4 regions of the Dactylosporangium sp. NPDC051485 genome follow, and region 2 is predicted to be linked to each of the others. Evidence: riboswitches for the same ligand, from Rfam matches in the RefSeq annotation. Region 2 holds a riboswitch; each other region holds the start of a gene.
The links. Region 2 has a riboswitch for cyclic di-AMP ahead of AB0M46_RS11525 (NlpC/P60 family protein). Riboswitches for the same ligand answer to the same signal wherever they lie in the genome.
Positions count from the first base shown of each region.

Region 1 (5,363 bases), on a different contig from region 2:
GCCAAGCGCGCGGCCGGTGCCCTGGCCCTGCCGGGGTGACGCGAGGGTTCACTACAGATCCGGTCCGATGCGTCGATGTAGGGGTGCAGGGTCAGCCGGAGCGGGGTAGACGGGCCATGGAGTCGGATCGGGACACGGCAATGGCCGCGATCCGTGCTGTGCACCGCATCACCGGCCGCATCAACACCGGCGTGACCCTGGCCGAGACCCTGCAGCTCATCGTGGACGCGGTGGTCGACGGCGTCGGCTTCGGCGTGGCCGTGGTCAACTACCTGCACCCCGACGGCGTCTACGAGGCGGTGGCGCTGGCCGGCTCGGACGAGGCCCGGGCCACCCTGCTCGGCGCCCGCTACCCGGCCGCCGAGCTCGACTCCTACCTGGAGCGGGCCGAGTGGTGGGGGCAGCTGCGGTACCTGCCGCACGAGCGCTACAGCGACCAGATCCACTCGTGGATCCCCGACGAGGTGCCCGGCGCCGACGGCGTGCCCGAGGACGAGCGCTGGCACCCCCTCGACGCCCTCTTCGCCCCGCTGCTGGCCACCAGCGGCGAGATCGTGGGCATCCTCGGCGTCGACCTGCCCGCCGACGGGCGCCGCCCCGGGCCCTTCCAGCGCGAGCTGCTGGAGATGCTCGCCGCCCAGGCCGGCATCGCGATCGACAACGCCAACCTGGTCGAGGCGCTGCAGCGGGAGCGGCAGCACCTCGCGGCCAGTGAGGAGGCCTTCCGGCTGGCGTTCGACGGCGCCGGCAGCGGCATGGCCATGATCGGGCTGGAGGAGATGGCCCCGGCCCGGCTGACCCGGGTCAACCCCGCCCTGTGCGAGCTGCTCGGCCGCGACCCCGCCGAGCTGGTCGGGATGCGCGTGGCCGACCTGCTGCACCCCGACGACCTCGACCGGGCCCGGCTGGCCGCCGCCAGCACCCTGACCCGCAAGGGCGGGCCGGTGCGCGACTACGAGGTGCGCTGCGTGCGCGGCGACGGCGCGGTGATCTGGGTGTCGTAGACCATGTCGGTGGTGGCCGGGCCGCCGTCCTTCGGCATCATGCAGGTCCAGGACATTACCGAGCGCAAGGCCAACGAGGCCGACCTGGTCCGCCGGGCCTCCTGCGACCCGCTCACCGGCGTGGCCAACCGCGACGCGCTTGCCGCACCGCTCGCCGCGGCGATCCGCCGGGCCCGGGCCGGTCAGGGGCGCAGCGCGCTGCTCTTCTGTGACCTCGACGACTTCAAGGTGGTCAACGACACGCTCGGGCACGACGCCGGCGACGCGGTCCTGGTCGCGGTGGCCGAACGGCTGGCCGGGCTGGTCCGTCCGGGGGACACCGTGGCGCGCCTCGGCGGCGACGAGTTCGTGGTGCTCATCGAGAACGTCGGCGACGACCTCGCGCGGGCCGCCCTGGTCGAGCGGGTGGAGCGGGCCGTCTGCGCGCCGGTGACCCACGAGGGCCGCGCGATGCGGGTGCGGATCAGCGTCGGCGTGGCCGTGATCGACGATACGGTCGAGGATCCGGGCACGGCGCTGCGCATTGCCGACAAGGCGATGTACCAGGTGAAGCGCCATCGTCACGCGAATGGGTCATCCGAACGGATGACCAATCGTGTGACGGCAATCGGTGAGCGAACGGGTGCACCGGGTGGGATCCCGTTGCTGCGGTTGGCCGAGGCCGAAACCGCTTAGTAAGGTCGGGTGGTCTGCTTGGTCGACGGGCGCCGAATTGGTGCCACCGGGCAGTCGCCGTCGAGCCGCAATTTTGCGGGCCGGGGACCCACCGCAGTTTTGGGGTGTATCCGCGATCGAGTCGCGGTAGGGCGAATCCTCCCGTCCGAACCCGTCAGCTAACCCGGTAGGCGGCATCGGAAGGAGTTCTGCACGTGGTCTACCTCGATGCCTCGTTCCCTCCCGGACAGGTGAGCGCCAGGAACTGATCCTGGCTGCGCTTTCACGCTGAATTCGCTCGCGCGATCCCTTGTACTCAACGGAATCGCGCCGATCCCGCGCGCCCATTTCCGGCGTGCGATTCGCCGCGCCCATTTTTGCCGCGGTTCGTTTGCGCAGCGTCCGTTTTTTCACCGCGTCCGTGAGGAATCTTTTCTTGAAACCTTTGTCGCGTCAGTTTCGTCCCAGACATCGCCGGTCCGGCCTCGTCGTGAAGACCGGCGCCGCGTCCGTCGCGGCGATTTCCGCCGCCCTGCTGGCCACCGGCTCGACCGGCACCCCGGCCGCGCCCGTGGCTGCCGAGGCCGCCGCCCCGCCGGCCCACGCCTACGACGTCTCCTACGACATCTCTTACATCTCCTACATCCGGCCGCAGGCCGACTTCGGCACCGCCGCCCTGGTCCAGGCCCAGGTCCAGGCCCCGGCGCCGAAGCCGACCGCCCCGGTGCCGCCACCCGCGCCCCGGCCGCCGCGCCCGGTGGCCGGGCTCGACCAGACCCAGATGAACAACGCCGTGGTCATCGTGCGCCAGGGCCGGGCCCAGGGCATGCCGGACAAGGCGCTGGTCGTGGCGATCGCCACCGCGATGCAGGAGAGCGACCTCTACAACGTGGCCAGCCCGGCGGTGCCGGCATCGCTGCGGCTGCCGCACGACCGCGTGTCCCAGGACCACGACTCGGTCGGGCTGTTCCAGCAGCGCACGAGCCAGGGCTGGGGGACCGTGGCCGAGCTCATGAACCCCGCCCACTCGGCGATGCTGTTCTACAACGCCCTGGCGCGCGTGTCGGGGTGGCAGGGCATGAGCGTCACCCGGGCGGCGCAGGCGGTGCAGCGCTCGGCGTACCCGGGGGCGTACCAGAAGCACGCCGACCGGGCCGCCCAGGTGGTCGCCGCCATCGTCTGAGCGTCAGGGGACCGGGTCGGTCGTCCAGTCCTCCACGCGCGCGATCGCCACGACCCGCGCGTCGAGGCCGCCCTGGTCGACCTGCCCGTCGGGCCGCAGCGTGACGCGGTAGCCGGGGCCGTCGCGGCTGGGCGGCGGCACGTAGGCGTGGTCGGCCAGCACGAGCGTCGTCTGCGGCCCGCCGGTCACCGGGTCGGTGCCGCGGTCCATGCCGACGAGGGCCACCGGCGCAGCCGTGACGACCGTCAACCCGACCGGTACGGCCCGGCGCCCGTCGGTGCCGAGCCGCTCGGCGATGTGCCGCCACATGGCCCGGTTCTCGCCCGGCGGGCCGGGCGCCTTGCCCTCGACGGTGGCCCACGCGCCGGGCGCCCACTGCCAGAGCAGCCCGGTGGTGTGCGGGTCGGCGGCCACGGTGTACCACCGCGCGTCCCCGGCCCCGAGCGCGGGCGCGGGGCTGGTGGTGACCGCGAGCCCCGCGCCGGGCCGCGCGGCGGTGGCCGGGTCGAGCCAGCGGGGGAGGTGCCCGGGCGCGTACAGCGTGATGCTGAACTCGGTGGCGCCTCCCTTGTCGCGGCCGTCGGTGTAGCTGAGCGACTGCATGGCCGCCCACATGGTCCGGTCGGTCCGCTCGCGCACCCCGGCCGGCAGCCAGCCGGGCGCGATGCGCAGGACCAGCACCTCGTCGAAGCCGCCCGCGAAGCGCCGGGTCCGCGGGGTCTGCGCCGGGCTCGCCGAGGCCGACCCCGATGTCCCCGCGGCCGGCCCGGCGCCGGGCTGGGCGGGCCGCAGCGCGACCGCCGCCGCCCCGGTGAGCCCGAGCACGACGACCGCGGCGGCCAGCCCGGTCGCCAGCGCGCGCCGGGCCTTGCGCCGCCGCCCGTCGGCGACCACCCGGGCCAGGTCGACCCGCGACCGCGGCGCCTCGCCGCCGGCGTGCATGAGGCCCCGCACGGCCCCCTCGTCGAGGTCATTCATCGTGTACTCCCCGTGTCGATCGGCGCCAACCGCCTGCGCATGGCGCTCAGGGCGGCCGCGGTCTGGCTCTTGACGGTGCCGGGCGCGCAGCGCAGCGCCTCCGCGGTCTGGTCGACCGACATGTCGTAGAAGAACCGCAGGACGAGCACGGCCCGCTGGCGCGGCGGCAGTTCGGCGAGGGCGTCGCGCAGGTCGAGCCCGGCCGGCAGCCCCTGCAGCGCGGCGTCCTCGGCCGGCCCGTCGGGCAGCCGGTCCAGCAGCCGCACCCGGGCCCACCCGCGCCGCTGCTCGTCGACGAAGCGGTGCACCAGGATCGTGCGCACGTACGCGTCGACGTTGTCGGCCCGCCGGATGCGCCGCCAGCGCACGTACGCATCGGTGAGCGCGCGCTGGACGATGTCGTCGCCCCGGGTCCAGTCGCCGCACAGCAGATAGGCGGCGCGGCGCAGGCCGGGCAGCCTTGTCCGGACGAACTCGTGGAACTCTTCTTCGACGGCGTCCGCCATGTTTCCCTCCCCGCGTCACTTCTATGGCGTCGCCGGGCCGGAAAACGGTTCGGTGCGAGGTGACAGGCGGTGACGAACGCAGCTGCGAGGTCGTGGTAGAACCCGATGATGAAGGCGCGGCGGTCGGTACGGCGGCGGAGTTCGCCGAACTCGTTCATCCACGCGTGGCTGGCTTCCACGACCCAGCGCCAGCCGGTCTGGATCGGGGCGGGTTTCCCGCGCCGGGCGATCCGTCCGCGCCAGCCGCGTCCGGCGAGCAGGTCCCGGGTTGCCCAGTCGTAGCCGGCGTCGAGATGGACAGTGACCCGGCCGGGCCAACGGCCGCCGAGCTGCGCGTCAGCAGCGTCCAGGGCCGGGCCGAGCAGGAGCGCGTCGTGCCGGTGTCCTCAGTTCGGCGCGGCGGCGGCGCGGCGGGCCAGGGCGACCAGCTCGGCGACGGCGGCCGGAGCGGGCGAGGCGAGGTCGAGCGCCAGCAGGGCCTGCGACAGCAGCTCCTCGGCCTGGCGCCGGCACCAGTCGCGGGCGCCGGACTGCTCGATCGTCTTGGCCGCCCGCTCCGCGTCGGCGTCGCTCAGGCGGCCGCGGCCGTCGAAGAGGCCGGCCAGCTCGTCCGCCCCGGCGGCCAGGGCGGCCGCGACCGGCAGGGAGTGCCGCCGGCGGCGCAGGTCGGCGTAGGCGGGGCGGCCCGGGCCGGCGTGCTCGCCCCAGATGCCCAGGAGGTCCTCGGCGAACTGCACGGCCAGGCCCAGGCGCACGCCGAAGAGCCGCAGGCGCTCGACCTGGTCCGGGTCCCCGCCGCCGGCCACCGCGCCCAGGGCGCAGGCGCAGCCGAAGAGGGCGCCGGTGCGCTGCTCGACCATGGCCAGGACGTCGCGCAGCAGGTCGGTGCGCTCCTCGGCCGGGTCGGGGCGGGTCTCGCGCAGCGCCAGGCAGGCGTGCTGGCCGTGCAGGAGCTCCTGGACGGTGTCGCCCAGCACGCGCATCATCGCCCGGTCCGGGCCCGGCGCGCCGGTGCGCTGGCGGGGGCGGCCGGGGGCG
Region 1 is NZ_JBFAZW010000002.1:150,256-155,618, forward strand. It holds gene AB0M46_RS01695 (FAD-dependent monooxygenase) at 1-39, shown strand, start outside; gene AB0M46_RS01700 (PAS domain S-box protein) at 117-1,004, shown strand; gene AB0M46_RS01705 (GGDEF domain-containing protein) at 1,008-1,679, shown strand; cyclic di-AMP (ydaO/yuaA leader) riboswitch at 1,728-1,867, shown strand; gene AB0M46_RS01710 (hypothetical protein) at 2,149-2,841, shown strand; gene AB0M46_RS01715 (hypothetical protein) at 2,845-3,819, opposite strand; gene AB0M46_RS01720 (SigE family RNA polymerase sigma factor) at 3,816-4,325, opposite strand; gene AB0M46_RS01725 (polyprenyl synthetase family protein) at 4,712-5,363, opposite strand, start outside.
Region 1: linked by a shared signal. The riboswitch ahead of AB0M46_RS01710 (hypothetical protein) and the one ahead of AB0M46_RS11525 (NlpC/P60 family protein) in region 2 are both predicted to bind cyclic di-AMP.

Region 2 (5,363 bases):
GGGCACCCTCTTCGGCGCCCTGTGCGGCGTGCTCGTGCTCGGCCTGGTCGAGAACGTGCTCACCCTCGCCGGCGTCTCGGCGCAGTGGATCCAGGCGGTGTACGGCCTGGTCATCCTCGTCGCCCTGGTCCTCGCCCGCCTCACCACGGGACGCGCCCAGGACTGAGGTCTGTGTCGAAGTCCGGGGTGTGCGTCTCGTCGTCCGGCCACGTGCCGGTGAGCGCTTGACGCACGCCGGCACGTGCTCAGCGATGCTCGCAGCTGTCTCGACGAGGCACGCCACGACGTCGCCCTCGGATGGGAGGCCCGGCAGTCAGCCGGGCCTTCCATCCGGAATCGACGCGGCCGCGGTGGCATCGACATCGATGAGGGCCTGCATGGTGACGCCGAAGTAGCGGGTGTCGTTGACATAGGTCGCGGCAGTTCATGATCCATAATGGCTGGCGTGCGGAGTGCCCCCATCGGCGCAACACCCGGTCAGGCTGTTCGCCGACGTCTGCGCTCGCTGGCTGCGCTGGAACTCATGAACATCCCACTGCAAGGCGGGGTATGGTTCGGCCTGGTCGGGCTACCGGCTACGGCAACCAACCTGGTCGGCTTCGCGTTGTTTGCGCTCTTGCTTGTCGAGGGCGCCGCGTACTGGGTAGCCAAACTGCATCAGATGAGCGTTCGCCGGCGCCACATTCCGGCTTTGGCGGCATTTCGCGCGGCCCGCATCGTCAACCCGCTGTTCCTGGCCGCTGGCCTCGTGGCCACTGGATCCGTCGCGGCGACGGATCCAGGGCGCACCTCCTGGCCAGGACTGGCCTTTGCACTGTTCGCGGTCCTGGAGTATGTCAACTACTTTCACGTCCAGCTCATGCATGACACGCTCGTGGACCTGCGCCGACTACGGTCGGTCGGCCTGCGTGCCTCCCACCTCGCGCGCGACATCGCGCGGGCCGCGTCCGATACATCTGTGCGATGACGACCTGACGTCACGAAGGGCCGGCGAGGCCTTGCATGCCCCTGGAACCGTCCAATCGGGTGTACCTGATCGGGCCCGCAGGCCGCAGGCAGCCAGCGCACTGACATCAAGCGGAAGCGTGCACCCGTCGTGGGTCTGCGACCTCGACGCGACTCAGCGTGACTGCCCTTCCTGTGCCGGGTTGTGTCTGGCAGACGAAGTCATGGAGGTCGGCCGGCCAACCGCACCGAAATAGCGCTGGCCTCAGCCGTACATCGACACTTCCCAACGCCATCGCGCTCAGCCGGAAACCGCGACGACACATACTGCGGACGGTGGCGTTGGTGGCACAGAAGGTGATGTGCGGGCAAAGGCCGGCCTCAGCGGTGGCCGGTGCCGTTGCAGCTCGTGCAGCGCACGTAGCCGGTGCCGCCGCAGAAGTGGTGATGCTGGGGGCGGCCGTCGGCGCCGTAGACGTAGCCGCCGTTGCAGGTGTCCGACTGCTTGCCGCTGCCGCCGCAGCTGCCGCAGAGCGGGGCCGGCTGCGGCGGCTGCCACGTCTTCGCCGGCGGTGGCTCGCCACCACCGCCGGAGTCGTGCCTGGCGCCGCCGCGCTTGCCGGCCGCGACGGCGATGACGATCGCCACGATCAGGGGGCACAGGCACAGCAGGCCGCAGCCGAAGAGCTGGCCGAGCGAGTAGGCGTCCATTGGGGTCCTCCGGCCCGGGGCACCACACGAAGGGCGAGACGATGATCCCGGCGCGGGGTCCGCCCGGCCATCGACCGTGCGGGCGATGAGGGGTGTCCTCCGATCAGTGCAGGTTCTCGTTAAGTCCCGCTTAGATCATCGCTGGGCGGTTTCGTGGTCGCGGGCTTGCCGTTACGTTGGGTCTCGGCCTGGCCGGCCGTCGTCGCCCAAACCCCGGGTGGCCCGGGCAGGCTCCGCCGAGTCGCGTGCGCGCGAGCCGGGGACCCACCAGATCCCCATCGGGGTGAATCCGCGGACCCGCGGTAGGGCGCGCCTTCTTCTCGCCCGAACCCGCCAGCTCACCCGGTAGGCGGCGGGAAGAAGGAACCTGCTGTGTTCAACGGACGGACGGTGTTGCGCGCCGCGGTGGCCGCGGTGGCGGTGGCGGCGATGGTCGCGCCCGCCTGCGCGGCCCACGCGGACCCGTCACCGGAAGAGATCCAGGCCCAGATCGACAAGGGCAACAAGGAAGTCGAGCTCGTCGTCGAGCAGTACAACAAGGTCAACGGCGATCTCGAGGCGACCCAGGCGGCGATCGCGAAGCTGCAGGCCGACCTGGGGCCGCTGCAGACCAGCATGGACGCGGCCCGCGAGAACGCCGGCCAGGTCGCCGTCAGCGCCTACAAGACCGGTGGCAACCTCGCCACCTGGTCGCTCATGCTCGGGGCGGCCTCGTCGGAGAGCTTCACCGACCGGGTCGGCACCCTCGAGCAGATCTCCCGCAGCCAGCAGCGTGACCTCGACGCCTTCAGCGCGGCCAAGGGCGCGGTCGATGCGGAGCAGCGGCGGCTGGGCGACCAGGTCGCCGCGCAGAGCCGGCAGAAGACCGAGCTGGAGACCCGGCGCAAGCAGATCGAGGGCGACATCGCCCGGCTCGACGAGATGCAGCGCAAGGCCGAGCAGGCCGCCGCCGCGGCGGCCGCGAAGGCCAAGACGACGACGCCGGCCAAGCCCGCGCCGAACCCGGGGCCGCCGCCGGCGGTCTCCGGCGCGGCCGGCAAGGCGGTCTCCTACGCGTGGGCGCAGCTGGGCAAGAAGTACGTCTGGGGCACCGCCGGGCCGAACACCTTCGACTGTTCCGGGCTGACCATGATGGCCTGGAACGCGGCCGGGGTGTCGCTGCCGCACAACGCCGCCGAGCAGTACTCCAGGGTCAAGCACATCTCCCGCAGCCAGCTCGTCCCGGGCGACCTGGTGTTCTACAACGGGCTCGGGCACGTCGGCATCTACATCGGCAACAACCAGATCATCCACGCGCCGAACAGCCGCACCGTGGTGAAGGTGGCCCCGATCGACATCGACACGCTCTACGGCTACGGCCGCCCGTAACGCCCGCACCGCCACACCGCACGGCCCGCCGCACCCGCGGCGGGCCGTGTTTGGTGTTCAGCCGGACGCGTTCGGCATCGTCGCCCGCGGCGCGGCGATCAAGGTCACCGTCGAGCCCAGCCATCGTTGAGCCTTGGTCACCGTCGAGCTTCAGGAGGTCTGTCGTGCCCACCCGGACCGTGATCGTCGGGTCGGCGAGCGCCTGCACGCCCGCCCCGCCGCCCTGCTTCGCCGCCGCGGCGAAGCAGCCCGTGGCCGTGACGATCAGCACGGACAACGGCAGGAAGCCCGTCCCGGCCCGTAGCATGCTTGGGGTGCTGTCCCTCGGCGCCAAGCAGGGCACGGCGGTGACCCTGGAGGCCTCCGGCGAGGGGGCGCAGGCCGCCCTCGACGAACTGGCCGCGCTCCTCGCCCGCGACCTGGCTGCGCTTTCCCCGGATGCGCCGTCCCTGGATGCGTCCGATGCGTGAGCTCGCCGGTCTCGGGGTGAGCCCCGGGCGGGCCGCGGGCCCGGTGCTGCACCTGGCGCCGCCGCCGTCGCTGCCGTCGCCCGCCGCGGTGGTCTCGGCCGCCGAGGAGCGGGATGCGGTACGGCGGGCCGTCGCCCTCGTCGCCGACGACCTCACCCGCCGGGCCGACGCGGCCGCCGACCCGACGGCGGCGGAGGTGCTGCGGGCGCAGGTGCTCATGGCGACCGACGAGATGCTCACCGACGCGGCCTTCGCGGCGATCGAGGCCGGCGCCCCGGCCCCGCACGCCATCGCCGCGGTCCTCGCCGAGCACCGGGCGGCGTTCGAGGCGGCCGGGGGATACCTCGCCGAGCGGGTCACCGACCTCGACGACCTGCGCGACCGGCTCGTCGCGGCCTGCCTGGGCCTGTCCATGCCGGGCGTGCCCTCGCCCGGCCACCCGTTCATCCTGGCCGCCCGCGACCTGGCCCCGGCCGACACGGCGGGGCTGGACCCCTCGGTGGTCCTCGGCCTGGTGACCGCCGAGGGCGGCCCGACGAGCCACACCGCGATCCTGGCGCGGACCTTGGGCATCCCGGCGGTCGTGCGGTGTCCCGAAATCTCGGACATCTCCGATATGTCGATGGTGTCGCTCGACGGCGCGACCGGCGTGCTCGCCGTCGGGGTCACGCAGGCGCAGGCGACCGCGATCAACGCCGGGGCCGCGCGGCTTCGCCAACGTGGGGCCGACTCCACGGGCCCGGGCCGGACCGCCGACGGTCACCCCGTCGCGCTGCTGGCCAACATCGGCTCCGCCCGCGACCTCACCGGCGACGTCGAGGGCGTCGGGCTGTTCCGCACCGAGCTGCTGTACCTCGACCACGCCGACCCGCCTAGCGAGCAGGAGCAGGTCGCCGCGTACACCGCGGTGTTCTCGGCCCTGCCCGGCCGCAAGGTCGTGGTGCGCACCCTCGACGCCGGCGCCGACAAGCCCCTGCCGTTCCTGCGCCAGGCCGCCGAGCCCAACCCCGCCCTGGGCCTGCGCGGCCTGCGGGTCGCCCGCCGCGACCCCGGCGTGCTGGCCACCCAGCTCTCCGCGATCGCCACCGCCGCGGCCGCGTGCGAGGCCGACGTGTGGGTGATGGCCCCGATGGTCGCCACCGCCGCCGAGGCCGCCGAGTTCACGGCCGTCTGCCGCGCCCACGGGCTCCCGACCGCCGGCGTGATGATCGAGGTGCCGGCCGCCGCCCTGCGCGCGGGCGCGATCCTGCGCGATGCCGACTTCCTCAGTCTCGGGACGAACGACCTCAGCCAGTACACCTTCGCGGCCGACCGCATGTGCGGCGACCTCGCCGACCTGCTCGACCCGTGGCAGCCCGCGCTCATCGCGCTCATCGCCGCCTGCGCCGCCGCCGGGCTCGAGGCCGGCAAGCCGGTCGGGGTGTGCGGGGAGTCGGCCGCCGACCCCGGCTTCGCGCTGGTCCTCGCCGGCCTGGGCATCTCCAGCCTGTCCATGGCGCCGCGCAGCATCCCCGCCGTGCGCGAGGCCCTGGCCGCCCACACCCTCGAGGAGTGCCGCCGGATCGCCAAGGCCGCCCTTGCCGCCGATACGCCCGAGGCCGCGCGCCGCGCGCTGCAAAAAACCATTTGACGGTACCGATAATCTGATCCTCCGTGCCTCCGTGAGGCCCGAGGGGGGACCCAGTGTCCTCCCAGCCTTACGGAGCGTCCCCATGCGCCGGGCCCCTGCCCTGTCGTTCCTCCTCGTCACCGTCTTCGTCGATATGCTCGGCCTGGGCCTGATCGTGCCGATCACCCCGGCACTGCTGACCGCCCTGACCGGCACCCCAGCCGACGGCGCCCGCTGGGCCGGCTGGATCCAGTCCAGCT
Region 2 is NZ_JBFAZW010000015.1:129,879-135,241, forward strand. It holds gene AB0M46_RS11510 (ABC transporter permease) at 1-166, shown strand, start outside; gene AB0M46_RS11515 (hypothetical protein) at 524-967, shown strand; gene AB0M46_RS11520 (hypothetical protein) at 1,327-1,656, opposite strand; cyclic di-AMP (ydaO/yuaA leader) riboswitch at 1,881-2,023, shown strand; gene AB0M46_RS11525 (NlpC/P60 family protein) at 2,029-3,024, shown strand; gene AB0M46_RS11530 (HPr family phosphocarrier protein) at 3,189-3,494, shown strand; gene ptsP (phosphoenolpyruvate--protein phosphotransferase) at 3,487-5,124, shown strand; gene AB0M46_RS11540 (MFS transporter) at 5,207-5,363, shown strand, end outside.

Region 3 (5,363 bases), on a different contig from region 2:
CGATGGTTATGGGCGGTTCCCTGTGCGGTACTTGCCGTGGTCGGATTCGTGGCCCTGCGCCCCCAGGACCATCGGGTAGGCCAGCCCCTGCGGCGGCCGCCGTCGCCCGGCCACGGATCGGCGCCCGCAAGGAGCCTGTCGCCGTCGCCGTCGCCGAGTCGCGCCCCGGTCGCCGTGCGCTACACGTTCGACAGCGGGCTCGGGTCGCTGCATTCCCGGCAGGCCGAGGGCGGGGAGCTCGCCATGGTGCCGCACGACGGCGGACTCGCCGTCCGATTTCCCCAGAAATGTGCACATTACGGGGCTCCCAGTTGTCCGCGCGCCATCCTGCAGAGCGGGCCCGTCGGGTTTCTCAATCCGGGCCGCGGCGCCTTCACCTATGGGGCCAGCGTGCTCATCGGGCCCGATGAGACTTCCAAGGGCGCCAATGTCGTGCAGAAAGGGTTCTCGGTCGGTGGCAGTCAGTTCAAGTTGCAGGTCGACGGCGAGGCCGGGCGGCCCAGTTGCGTGATTGTCGGCACTGCCTCGGCTACCATTTTTGTAGCGCTCGCATCGCGGTCCGTCGCTGACGGGCGGTGGCACCGGCTGGCGTGCACGCGCGGTAACGCGCTGCTCACGGTGGCTCTGGACGGCGTCGAGGTGGGACGCACCGCAATTCCTTCGTCACTGTCCATTGTGAATGACGATCCACTGTGTATTGGCGGCAAGGGGACCAGTGCGAACAATGATCAGTTCGTCGGCGTAATCGACGACGTCTACGTCACTCGATTCGCGTGATTTTCGGAACAAATCGGACAGGAATCGCACACTCCCTTGAACCTGGGAACCCGGCCCCCTTAACGTGAATTCCCGTCGGGGCCGGACGTCCGCGCCAACCAACGGCGCGCCGGCCTGACACCGCCGAGTCGAATCGAGCCGGGGACCCACGCGTCCCAACCGGGGTGAATCCGCGTCGTGCACCTGAGCGCGCGGTAGGGCGACCTTCCCGCCCGAACCCGTCAGCTAACCCGGTAGGCGGTCAGGGAAGAAGGAGTAGCTCCTCGGTGGAGACCCATCTGAGGTGGACGAGGCGGCCCAGTCGTCTGGTGCGGCTCCTCGTTGCCACCCTCGGCGGTCTGTCTCTCGCGATCGGCATCACAGGGGGCGCCCACGCGGACCCGACGCCGGGCGAGATCGAAAAGCAGATCGACGACAAGTGGAACCAGATCGAGCCGATCATCGAGCAGCACAATCAGCTCAAGATCGAGCTCGCCGCCAACCAGACCAAGCAGAAGCAGCTCGAGGCGCAGATCGCGCCGCTGCGGGCCCTTGTCGACGCGGCCTTCGACAAGGTCAGCGCGTTTGCGGTCATGCAGTACAAGAACGGGCGCTTCTCCAAGCTCGACGCGATGCTCACCACCGGTTCACCGGACACGTTCATCGACCAGATGACGATGCTCAACATGCTGGCCAAGGACGAGCAGGACAGGATCAAGGACGTGCTCGTCGCGAAGCGGCAGTACGACGCCCAGAAGGGCCCGATCGACGAGCTGGTCGCCAAGCAGGCCGAGCAAGAGGCCGCGATGGCGCAGCAGGAAACCCAGATCAACGCCGAGATCAAGAACCTCAACGACATGCGGACCAAGGCCTACGGGTCGTCGGGCGGCACGGGGAACCTGCGGCCGGTAGCCTGCCCGTTCGAGTACACCGGTGGCCCGGGCGCCAAGGCGGCCCAGGTGGCGTGCTCGGAGATCGGCAAGAGGTACGTGTGGGCCACCGAGGGCCCGAACACGTTCGACTGCTCGGGGCTGACGCTGTACGCCTGGAAGCAGGCCGGGTACACGCTGCGGCACTACACACAGTGGCAGTACGACGACACCACCCGCGTCTCCCGGGCCAACCTGAAGGCCGGCGACCTCGTCTTCTTCTACAAGGACAACCACCACGTCGGGCTCTACGTCGGCGGCGGCTGGATGGTCCACGCACCGAATCCCAGCCAACCGGTGCAGATGAAAAAGATCGATGCAGAGCCGATTTCGGGGTACGGCAGAGTCGCCTAGCGACAGGGCGGGTCCTTCGGGACCCGCCCTCTTCACTGCGTCAGCGCTATTGCGTAGGCCAGGTCTTCCAGTTCTGCCACGAGCGGCTCGGCGTCGGCCCGCGCTGCCCCTGGTACCGCGAGCCGTAGACCGCCGAGCCGTACGGGTGTTCCGACGGCGAGGACAGCCGGAAGATGCACAGCTGGCCGATCTTCATCCCCGGCCACAGGCGGATCGGCAGGTTCGCCACGTTGGACAGCTCCAGCGTCACGTGCCCGGAGAAGCCCGGGTCGATGAAGCCGGCCGTGGAGTGCGTCAGCAGCCCGAGCCGCCCCAGGCTGGACTTGCCCTCCAGCCGCCCGGCGAGCTGGTCGCCGAGCGTGATCACCTCGAGCGTGGAGGCGAGCACAAACTCGCCGGGATGCAGCACGAACGGCTCGCCGTCGCCGACCTCGACCATCGAGGTGAGCTCGTCCTGCTGGATGGCGGGGTCGATGTGGGTGTACAGGTGGTTGTTGAAGACCCGGAACCACCGATCGAGCCGCACGTCGATGCTGGACGGTTGCACCAGCGCTTGATCGAACGGCTCGAGGCGCAGCTGGCCGCCCTCGAGCTCCTTGTACAGGTCACGGTCGGATAGCAGCACCCTCTGAGGTTAACGGTGCCGCCTCGTCGGCAGCTTGTGTGGTGGCTTGGAGAGCTTTTTGCAGCACATTTGCCGCGATGTCCAGTTCTTCCCTGGTGTACTGCGAAAAAGCCGCCCGCAGGTGCACCCCCAGCGGCGCGAAGAACGCGTGCGCCAGCTCCCGCGCCGACGGTCGCATGTGCAGCACGATCCGTCTCCGGTCGGCGGGGTCGGGCCGGCGCTCGATGTGCCCGGCCCGCTCGAGTCGCGCCAGGAGCGCCGTGGTGGCCGCCGGCGAGAGGGACAGCCGCCGAGCCAGCTCCCCGGCCGTGAGCGGCTCACGCTCCTCCGCCGCCCGCCAGACATGCGCCACGGCGTTCATGTCGGTGCGATGCAGCCCGTGCGCCCGCACGAACACGTCCACGAACCGATCGGCCTCGACGTTGAACTGCCGCAGCAGGGCGATCAGCTCCTCCGCTCCGCTCACCGCTTCAGTTTGCCTCTTTCGGGAAATCTGGCAATCCTCGTACACATGTTCGAGTAGCGTCGACTGTATGGCAACCTGGGCTGACTTCGCGGCCGCCGAGCCGGACCTGGCCGCGGCCATCCACAAGCTCGTCTGCCAGTACGGTCCGGGCCTGGCCTACCTGGCCACGGTCCGCCCGGACGGCGGCCCGCGCATCCACCCCGTGTCCCCGGTCATCACCCCCGCCGGCCTGTTCTGCTTCGTCCTGCCGTCCCCGAAACGCCACGACCTGGACCGCGACGGCCGCTACTGCCTGCACAGCTTCCCGCCCGAGGACTCCGACGACGAGGCCTACCTCTCGGGCCACGCCACCCCGGTCTCCGACCTGGAGCTGATGAGCACCCTGGCCACCACGATGCGCGCCGCGCCGAGGGTGGACTGGCGGCTGTACGAGCTGTCGGTGGACGTCGCCCTCCTGGTCCACCACGACACCCCGACCACCGCAACCCACACCGTCTGGAAGCCCAAAACCCGACTCCCCCCGAAACCTCGCCAGAATGGTCCGTGCACGAAGCCCGTGGATTCGGTACAGTAGGCGTCGCTCGCGGGTGTAGTTCAATGGCAGAACATCAGCTTCCCAAGCTGACAGTGAGGGTTCGATTCCCTTCACCCGCTCGGACCTAGGGGCCCTCTGTCCACGGAAAGCGTGGACCGGGGGTCCTCGCCTTTTCTCCTGGGGCCCGAGCCCCAGACCCCACGATCTGTGGTGCTCGCGGTCGTGGTTGCTACGCACCAAGCACCTTCACTTTCCTGCCGGCTGACGCCTGGCGCGTCTGGGTGCCGTCGCAATCCTTCGTGACGGTCACCCGTGGCCGGGTCCAGGGCCTCGGCGTGGGGCGACGGCGTGCCGTGGGTGCGGACTGGTGGGTCGCTCTGACGGGTCCACGCAGATCGGTGAGGCGTGCGGCCAGCGGAATCGCGTCGCTGGCCGTGGCTGGGTTCCTGGCGGCACGGTCTTCTACGAAGGGCACGGCAAACCTCTTCGAGAACGCCGCTTCGCGTACCTGCCGGTCGGGCCGACTGCGGAGTCGAACACGGGGTCGTTCGAGGGCCCAGGTTCCGATCGCTCGGCGGCGGTTGGTACCGATGGACCGCGAGCTGGTAGCCGTGGGTGGTCCGGGCTACTTGGCGTACTTCCAGATGGTGTAGTCCTTGGCGCCGGGGCAGATGAGGCTGGTCGAGGTCCACCCGCAGCCGGCCGAACGGATCGTCGGGGTGCCGAGGCTGGTCCGGAGTTTGTTGTCGAGGTCCAGGCCGTGGAGGGTGACCGGCGCGGGTTTCGTGCCCAGGGTGCCGGTGAAGACGAAGGCGCGGTTCGTGTCGATGCCGACCAGGGCGCCCTCGTGGCTGGCCACGGTGGTGCCGCGGGTGTCGTAGACGGTGCCGCCCTTGGTGGTGTTGACGATCAGGTAGCGGTCGTTGTAGTCGCCGCCCAGGGACTGTAGGGGGCGGCGGAGGTCTACGTCGGGGGCGGGGACGCGCCAGACCTGCTCGGCGGTGGAGCCGGAGCGGTAGCGGGCGAACTCGCGGGTGGACTCGTCGGTGCCGACCTGGTCGATGACGCACAGGTCGCTGCCCTTGGAGCAGCCGCCGATCCAGACCGGGGAGCGGTTGGCCGGGCCGTGGAAGCCGGGCTGCGGGTTGCTGTTCGAGGCGGTGACGGTGCTGACCTGATACTCGGTCTGCTGGTTGGCGTACACGAGGCCGTCGAAGCCGACCCGGCCGACCGGGGCGGTGTCGGGGATGTCGGCGACCTTCTTGGGTTCCTTGGCGCCGATGTCCCAGACGGCGCCGCCGGCGGCCACCAGGACAACGTTCGTGGTGGTGTTGGTGGGGCCGAGCAGCCGCCAGCCAGTGGGGAGGCCGATCGTTGTGGTGCCAAGGCCGGAGGCGACCTTGCCGGTGACCGAGGAGATTCGCGACATCTGATTGGTCTTGCGGTCCAGCCACAGCAGGGGTAGGGCACTGCCGGTCGACGGGTGGGCGTCGCCGGCCATCAGGATGCCGTCGGCGCCCACGGCGGACGTCCACTCGGTGCCGTCGATGTTGTTGACGCCGACGAGTTGGCGCTTGCCGTTCTCGGGTTCGGCCAGTGCCACGATGTAGTCGCCGATCATCAGCGCCTGGCTCCACTTGGCCGCGTCGCCGACCTTCTTGCGCTTGGTGGTCGAGGTGCTCAAGTCCAGGGTCGCCA
Region 3 is NZ_JBFAZW010000018.1:89,126-94,488, forward strand. It holds gene AB0M46_RS13180 (LamG domain-containing protein) at 37-777, shown strand; cyclic di-AMP (ydaO/yuaA leader) riboswitch at 889-1,032, shown strand; gene AB0M46_RS13185 (NlpC/P60 family protein) at 1,086-2,039, shown strand; gene dcd (dCTP deaminase) at 2,086-2,664, opposite strand; gene AB0M46_RS13195 (MarR family transcriptional regulator) at 2,645-3,130, opposite strand; gene AB0M46_RS13200 (pyridoxamine 5'-phosphate oxidase) at 3,198-3,704, shown strand; tRNA gene AB0M46_RS13205 (tRNA-Gly) at 3,714-3,784, shown strand; gene AB0M46_RS13210 (Hsp70 family protein) at 4,291-5,363, opposite strand, start outside.
Region 3: linked by a shared signal. The riboswitch ahead of AB0M46_RS13185 (NlpC/P60 family protein) and the one ahead of AB0M46_RS11525 (NlpC/P60 family protein) in region 2 are both predicted to bind cyclic di-AMP.

Region 4 (5,363 bases), on a different contig from region 2:
GCTCTCCCCCGCCGTCGGCTTCGACAGCCCCGTCTGCGCGGCCAGCTCCGCCCGGGTCAGGCGGCGGTGGCGCATCAGCGCGCGCAGCACGTGCTCGTCGGTCAGCGAGCGGACCAGCTCCAGTGAGGGCCTGGCAACGTCCACATACGGATTCTAGTCAGGAGTCTTGCCTAGAAGTGGGGCGGGTGCGTACCGTCGAGATACAAATAAGGAGTCCTGACTAGAACGAGAGGGGGGCGGCCGTGTCTGCACCAGCCCTGCCGCACTGGGAGGAGACGCCGGCGGACCTGCCCGGCGCGATCCGCGAGGTCAAGGCCGCGATCCGGGCCCGCATCGCGGCGTCCGGGCGCACCGTCGAGGAGGTCTTCGCCGCGGTCGAGCGGCGCGTCGAGGCCGAGGTCGAGCAGATCGAGGCGGCGCGGGCCCGCGGCGAGCAGGTCTGGCCGGTCATCGACTACGCCGACATCGCCGCCGGCACCGTCCCGGCCGGGCAGGCCGAGCTGCTACACCGGCGCGGCTGCGTGGTCGTGCGCGGGCACTTCGACCGCGACGAGGCGCTGGGCTGGGACCGCAACATCGTCGAGTACGTCGAGGGCAACCGCTTCTTCGAGCAGTACCGAGGCCCCGGCGACGACTTCTTCGGCACCGTCGGCTCGCGGCCCGAGATCTACCCGATCTACTGGTCCCCGGCCCAGATGCAGGCCCGCACGAGCGACCGCATGGCGCGCGTGCAGGCGTTCCTGAACCGGCAGTGGAAGTACGACTCGGAAGGGGTCCGGTGGTTCGACCCGGACCGCGACTCGCTCTACCCGGACCGCATCCGCCGCCGGCCCGAGGGCGCCGACTCGGCCGGCCTCAACCCGCATCTGGACCCGGGGACGCTCGACCTGTGGATGACCGAGTCCTACCAGCGGGCGTTCCGGCACCTGTTCGACGGCTCGGTGGAGGCCTACGACCCCTGGGACGCGGCCTACCGCACCGACGGGCCGCAGTACCCGGGCACGACCATGTGCTCGGCCTTCCGCACCTTCCAGGGCTGGACCGCACTGTCGGACATGGACCACGACCAGGGCGTCCTGCACACCGTCCCCATCCCGGCGGCGATGGCGTACCTGATGCTGCGCCCCCTGCTGTCCGACGTGCCCGAGGACGACATGTGCGGCGTGACGGTGAACCAGGTCTTCCCGGCCAACGAGCGCTGGCACCCGCTGCTCGTGCGGGCGCTGGCCGGCATCCCCGACGTGCGCGCCGGCGACTCCGTGTGGTGGCACAGCGACATGATCCACAGCGTCGCGCCGGTGCGGCGGCAGCGCGGCTGGGGCAACGTCATGTACATCCCGGCCGCCCCGTGGTGCCCGCGCAACGAGCGCTACGCGGCGGACGTCCGGGCGGCCTTCGAGACCGGCTCGAGCCCGTCGGACTTCCCGGAGGAGCACTACGAGCGTGCCTGGCCGGATCGTTTCCAGCTGGCCGACCTCAACCCGACCGGCCGCCGCGGCATGGATCTCGCCGTCGCCTGACCGCCAGGTCGCAGCATTTCGGACCCCCGTTCCCGGCCCGGATACCGATCAGTAATGTCGCGGCGTCCGGGCCGGACCCTCTGCCCCCGAACGGGTGGCGCCGGCCCCGATCCGCCGAGTCGCGTAGGCGAGCCGGGGACCCATCGCAGTCCCGGGGTGAATCCACCGGCCCTCACGGTCCGGTGGTAGGGCGATCTTTCCCGCCCGAACCCGTCAGCTAACCCGGTAGGCGGCACCGGAAGGAGTTCCGCTGTGCGCTACCCAGATCTCGGCACGCTGACCCGGCGGCCGGTCCCCGCGCTGATCGGCTCGGCCGCCATGCTCGCCGCCACGGTGACGACGGCCGCCGTGCTCCACCAGACGTCCGAACCCGCCGACGCCCACACCGCCAAGGCGGCCGCGCCCGCGCTGGCCACCGCCGCGCCCGGCAAACCGGCCGACCCGCCGGCCCCCGACCCGCTGCTGACCTCGCCGGAGGCGCACTCCGTCGACTATGACTTCCAGTTCCAACCAAACTACTACTACTGCGGCCCGGCCTCGACCCGCATGGCGCTGACCTCCTCGGGCGTCGCGTTGTCACAGGGCGACCTCGCCGCCCGCCTGGGCACCACGGTCAACGGCACGAACTCGGCGGCCGACGTGACCCGGGCGATGAACGGGGTGCTGGGCAAGGACGAGTACCGCACCCGCTGGATCCCGGGCCAGCAGGCCACCGGCGCCCAGGCCGAGCAGTTGCAGCGCGACGCCGTCGCGGCGATGAGCAGCGGGCGGGCCGTGGTGGCCAACATCGTCGGCGGCGCCACCGACGAGAGCGGCGTCTACCACGAGTTCTCCGGCGGCCACTACATCACGCTGGTCGGCTACCGCGACCGCGGCCGGGCGGTGCAGGTCGCCGACCCGTCGGGCATGTTCGGCTCGCGCACCTACTGGATGTCGACCTGGAACATGGCCAACTGGATCGCCGCCCGCGGCTACTCGGCGTAGCGCTCGCGGCAACACTCACCCGGTGAGCATCTCCTGGGCCTGCTCCGGGCGCAGGAGATGCCCCAGGAACGTGTCGATACGGGCCTGGGCGGCCGGGTCGAGCTGCTGGAACTCGATACCGGCCTCCTCGCCGTACTCGCCGTCGATGAGGCGCACGACGCGGCCGCGGGCCGTGATGCGGTCGGTGCCGAACTCGAGGGTCAGCTCGACCGGGCCGCCGACGCTCGCGTGCCACTGCGGCACGACCGCGCAGCGTACGCCGCTGATGCTCAGATCGAGCAGCTCCACGTCGTGGCTGCGCTCGCCGACGCGGATCGTCATCCGGCCCTCGACGGCGGCCCGGCTGTGCCGGCGCCGTTCGAGGCGGTCGGTCACCTGGTTGAGCGCCTCGACCCGGCCGACCGCCTCGCGGACGCTCTGCACCAGCCGGTGCACGGCGTCGCGCTGGCGCACCGAGACGTCGTTGAGCTCGGCGGTGACGCCGCCGACGGAGACCACGCCGTCGCTCATGTCGGCGATGACCGAGGCCATCGCGGCGGCGTCGGCGCCGAGGGCCTCCACCGTGGTGGCGATCTCGTCGGTGGAGTCCTTGGTCTTCGAGGCCAGGGCCTTCACCTCGCCGGCCACGACGCTGAAGCCGCGCCCGGCCGCGCCCGCCCGGGCCGCCTCGATGGTCGCGTTGAGCGCGAGGAGGTTGGTCTGCCCGGCGATGCCGGCGATGAGCGTGGCGATCCCGTCGACCCGTCCCAGGCTCGCGTTGACCGCGCCGACGACGGTGTCCACAGTGGACGCCCGGCCGACGACGGTACGGGTGACCTCGTAGGCCGACGACGCCTGCCGCTCGATCGAGTCGGCCGCGCCGAGCACCGCGTCGGCCTGGGCCATGACGTTGCGCAGCTCGGTGAGCACCGCCCCGCTGGTCCGTTCGAGGATCTCCCCGGCCCGCCGGCGGGTGCTCTGCTCGGCCAGTTGCTGGCGCACCGTGTTGCGCACCAGCTGGGCCTCCTTGGCCGCCCGCTCGCGCTGCAGGTGCTCCTCCTGCTCCTGCATCGCCTCGAACATCCGGTCCAGCTGCCGGCCCAGGTCGCCGATCTCGCTGGCGTCGGGGTTCGCGCCGATGCGCCGGGTGCGGTCCCCGGCGTGCAGCACGCCGCTGATGCGCCGGGCCGAGGCCAGCACCGAGCGGGTCAGCAGCAGCGCGGCGGCGACCGCGAGGCCCAGCCCGAGCAGGATGATGCCGGTGACGAGCAACCGGACCCGCGTGTAGCCGCGGTTGGAGGCATCGACGCGGGCCCTGGCGGCGGAGACCTCGGCGGTGAACAGCTTGTCGAGCGGGCCGGCCATGGCCTCGTTCGCGTCCGCGAGGGCCCCGCCGGCGGCGGCGTACGCCGCGTCGGGCCGCCCGGCGTCGGCGGCGGCCAGAACCTGCTGGTCGCGCACCGCGCGCCAGGCGTGCAGCTTCCCGGCGAAGTCGCCCATGAGCCGCTCGCGATCGGCGCCGGCCCCGGCGTGCGTGGCGAGGTAGTCGGCGATGTCGGCGTCGGCGCTGCGGTCGGTCCGGGCGATGTCGGCCCGCATGGCCTGCCGGTCGGCCGGGGCGGCGGCGAGGTACTCCCACACCTGCACCCGGGTGTCGCCCTCCATGTCGCGCAGGTCGCCGAGCGCGGCCAGCGGCCGCACCGACCGCGCGTCGAGGTCGACCACGCTGTCGTGGGTCTGGCCGAGCCCGACGGCACTGCCGATCACGGCCGGCACCGCGCACACGGCGACCACCAGGTACACCCGGGCGCGCAGCGAGCGCCCCTTGCGCTGTTGCGTTTCCTGCATGCCGACACCCCTCCACCCGGCCATCGGCACGCCCGGCACCGCCTTTACGGTTTGCCGCAATCGTGCCCGGTATGCCGCTGGCGCCCGATCCGCAGGACCTGCCGGCCGGCCCGCGGTGCCGGGCGGTGACGGCCGAGGTCGGCGGGGGCCACCCAACGGTGATCTGCGGCCCGCTCACCCGGCGCATACCCGTGCGCTGATCGGGAAATCACCGCCGGGGCGGGCACGAACCGCCTACTCTCGTCGATGGAGTCGCACCGCGCCGCAACGCGAGCGAGGGAGAGGACGAACGTGAGCCCGGAAGTGGCCGCCCTGTGCGTCGCCGCGCTGGCCATATGCGGGTACCTCGCCCTGGTCGTCATGCACCTGATCGCGTTGCGGGCCCGCGGTGCCGCCGACGACCGCTACCGCCCCCGGCTGGCCCTGTGGCTGGCCCGCACCGCCCAGCGCCGCCGCGACCGGTTCGAGCGCGACGCGGTCCGGCTGCTGCTCGCCGGCCGGATCGACCGGGCCCGCTACCACACCGCCATGGCCGCGATGGCCGCCCAGGACCGGGCCGAGCAGCCGCCCGGCCTCCCCCGCCCCCAGCGCTGACCGTCCGGGACGCTCCGCCACGCAACCCCCGGGCCGCGGGTTGACACCGGAAGTTTGTAAGTGTGTACTGACTTACATGCGTAGTACCGCCGAGGCCCGCCGGGCCACCGTTCTCGACCGCGCCGTGTCCGTGTTCGCCCGCAACGGCTACCACGCGACCCCGGTGACGGCCGTGGCCGCGGCGGCCGGGATCTCGGAGGCCTACGCCCTGCGGCTGTTCTCGGGCAAGCAGGGCCTGTTCGTGGCGGCCGTCGAGGCCTGCTACGACCGGATCATGGCCACGCTGGAGGCGGCCGCCGAGCGGGCCGGCACCGACGAGCCGGCGAAGCTGCTCGAGGCCATCGGGGACGCCTACGCCGACCTCATCGCCGACCGCGACCTGCTGCTGTTGCAGGTCCACGCGCAGAGCGTCAGCGACGTGCCAGAGGTCGGCGCGGC
Region 4 is NZ_JBFAZW010000046.1:23,627-28,989, forward strand. It holds gene AB0M46_RS25265 (ROK family protein) at 1-144, opposite strand, end outside; gene AB0M46_RS25270 (YbiU family protein) at 243-1,520, shown strand; cyclic di-AMP (ydaO/yuaA leader) riboswitch at 1,623-1,767, shown strand; gene AB0M46_RS25275 (C39 family peptidase) at 1,773-2,504, shown strand; gene AB0M46_RS25280 (methyl-accepting chemotaxis protein) at 2,520-4,331, opposite strand; gene AB0M46_RS25285 (hypothetical protein) at 4,403-4,531, shown strand; gene AB0M46_RS25290 (hypothetical protein) at 4,623-4,925, shown strand; gene AB0M46_RS25295 (TetR/AcrR family transcriptional regulator) at 5,002-5,363, shown strand, end outside.
Region 4: linked by a shared signal. The riboswitch ahead of AB0M46_RS25275 (C39 family peptidase) and the one ahead of AB0M46_RS11525 (NlpC/P60 family protein) in region 2 are both predicted to bind cyclic di-AMP.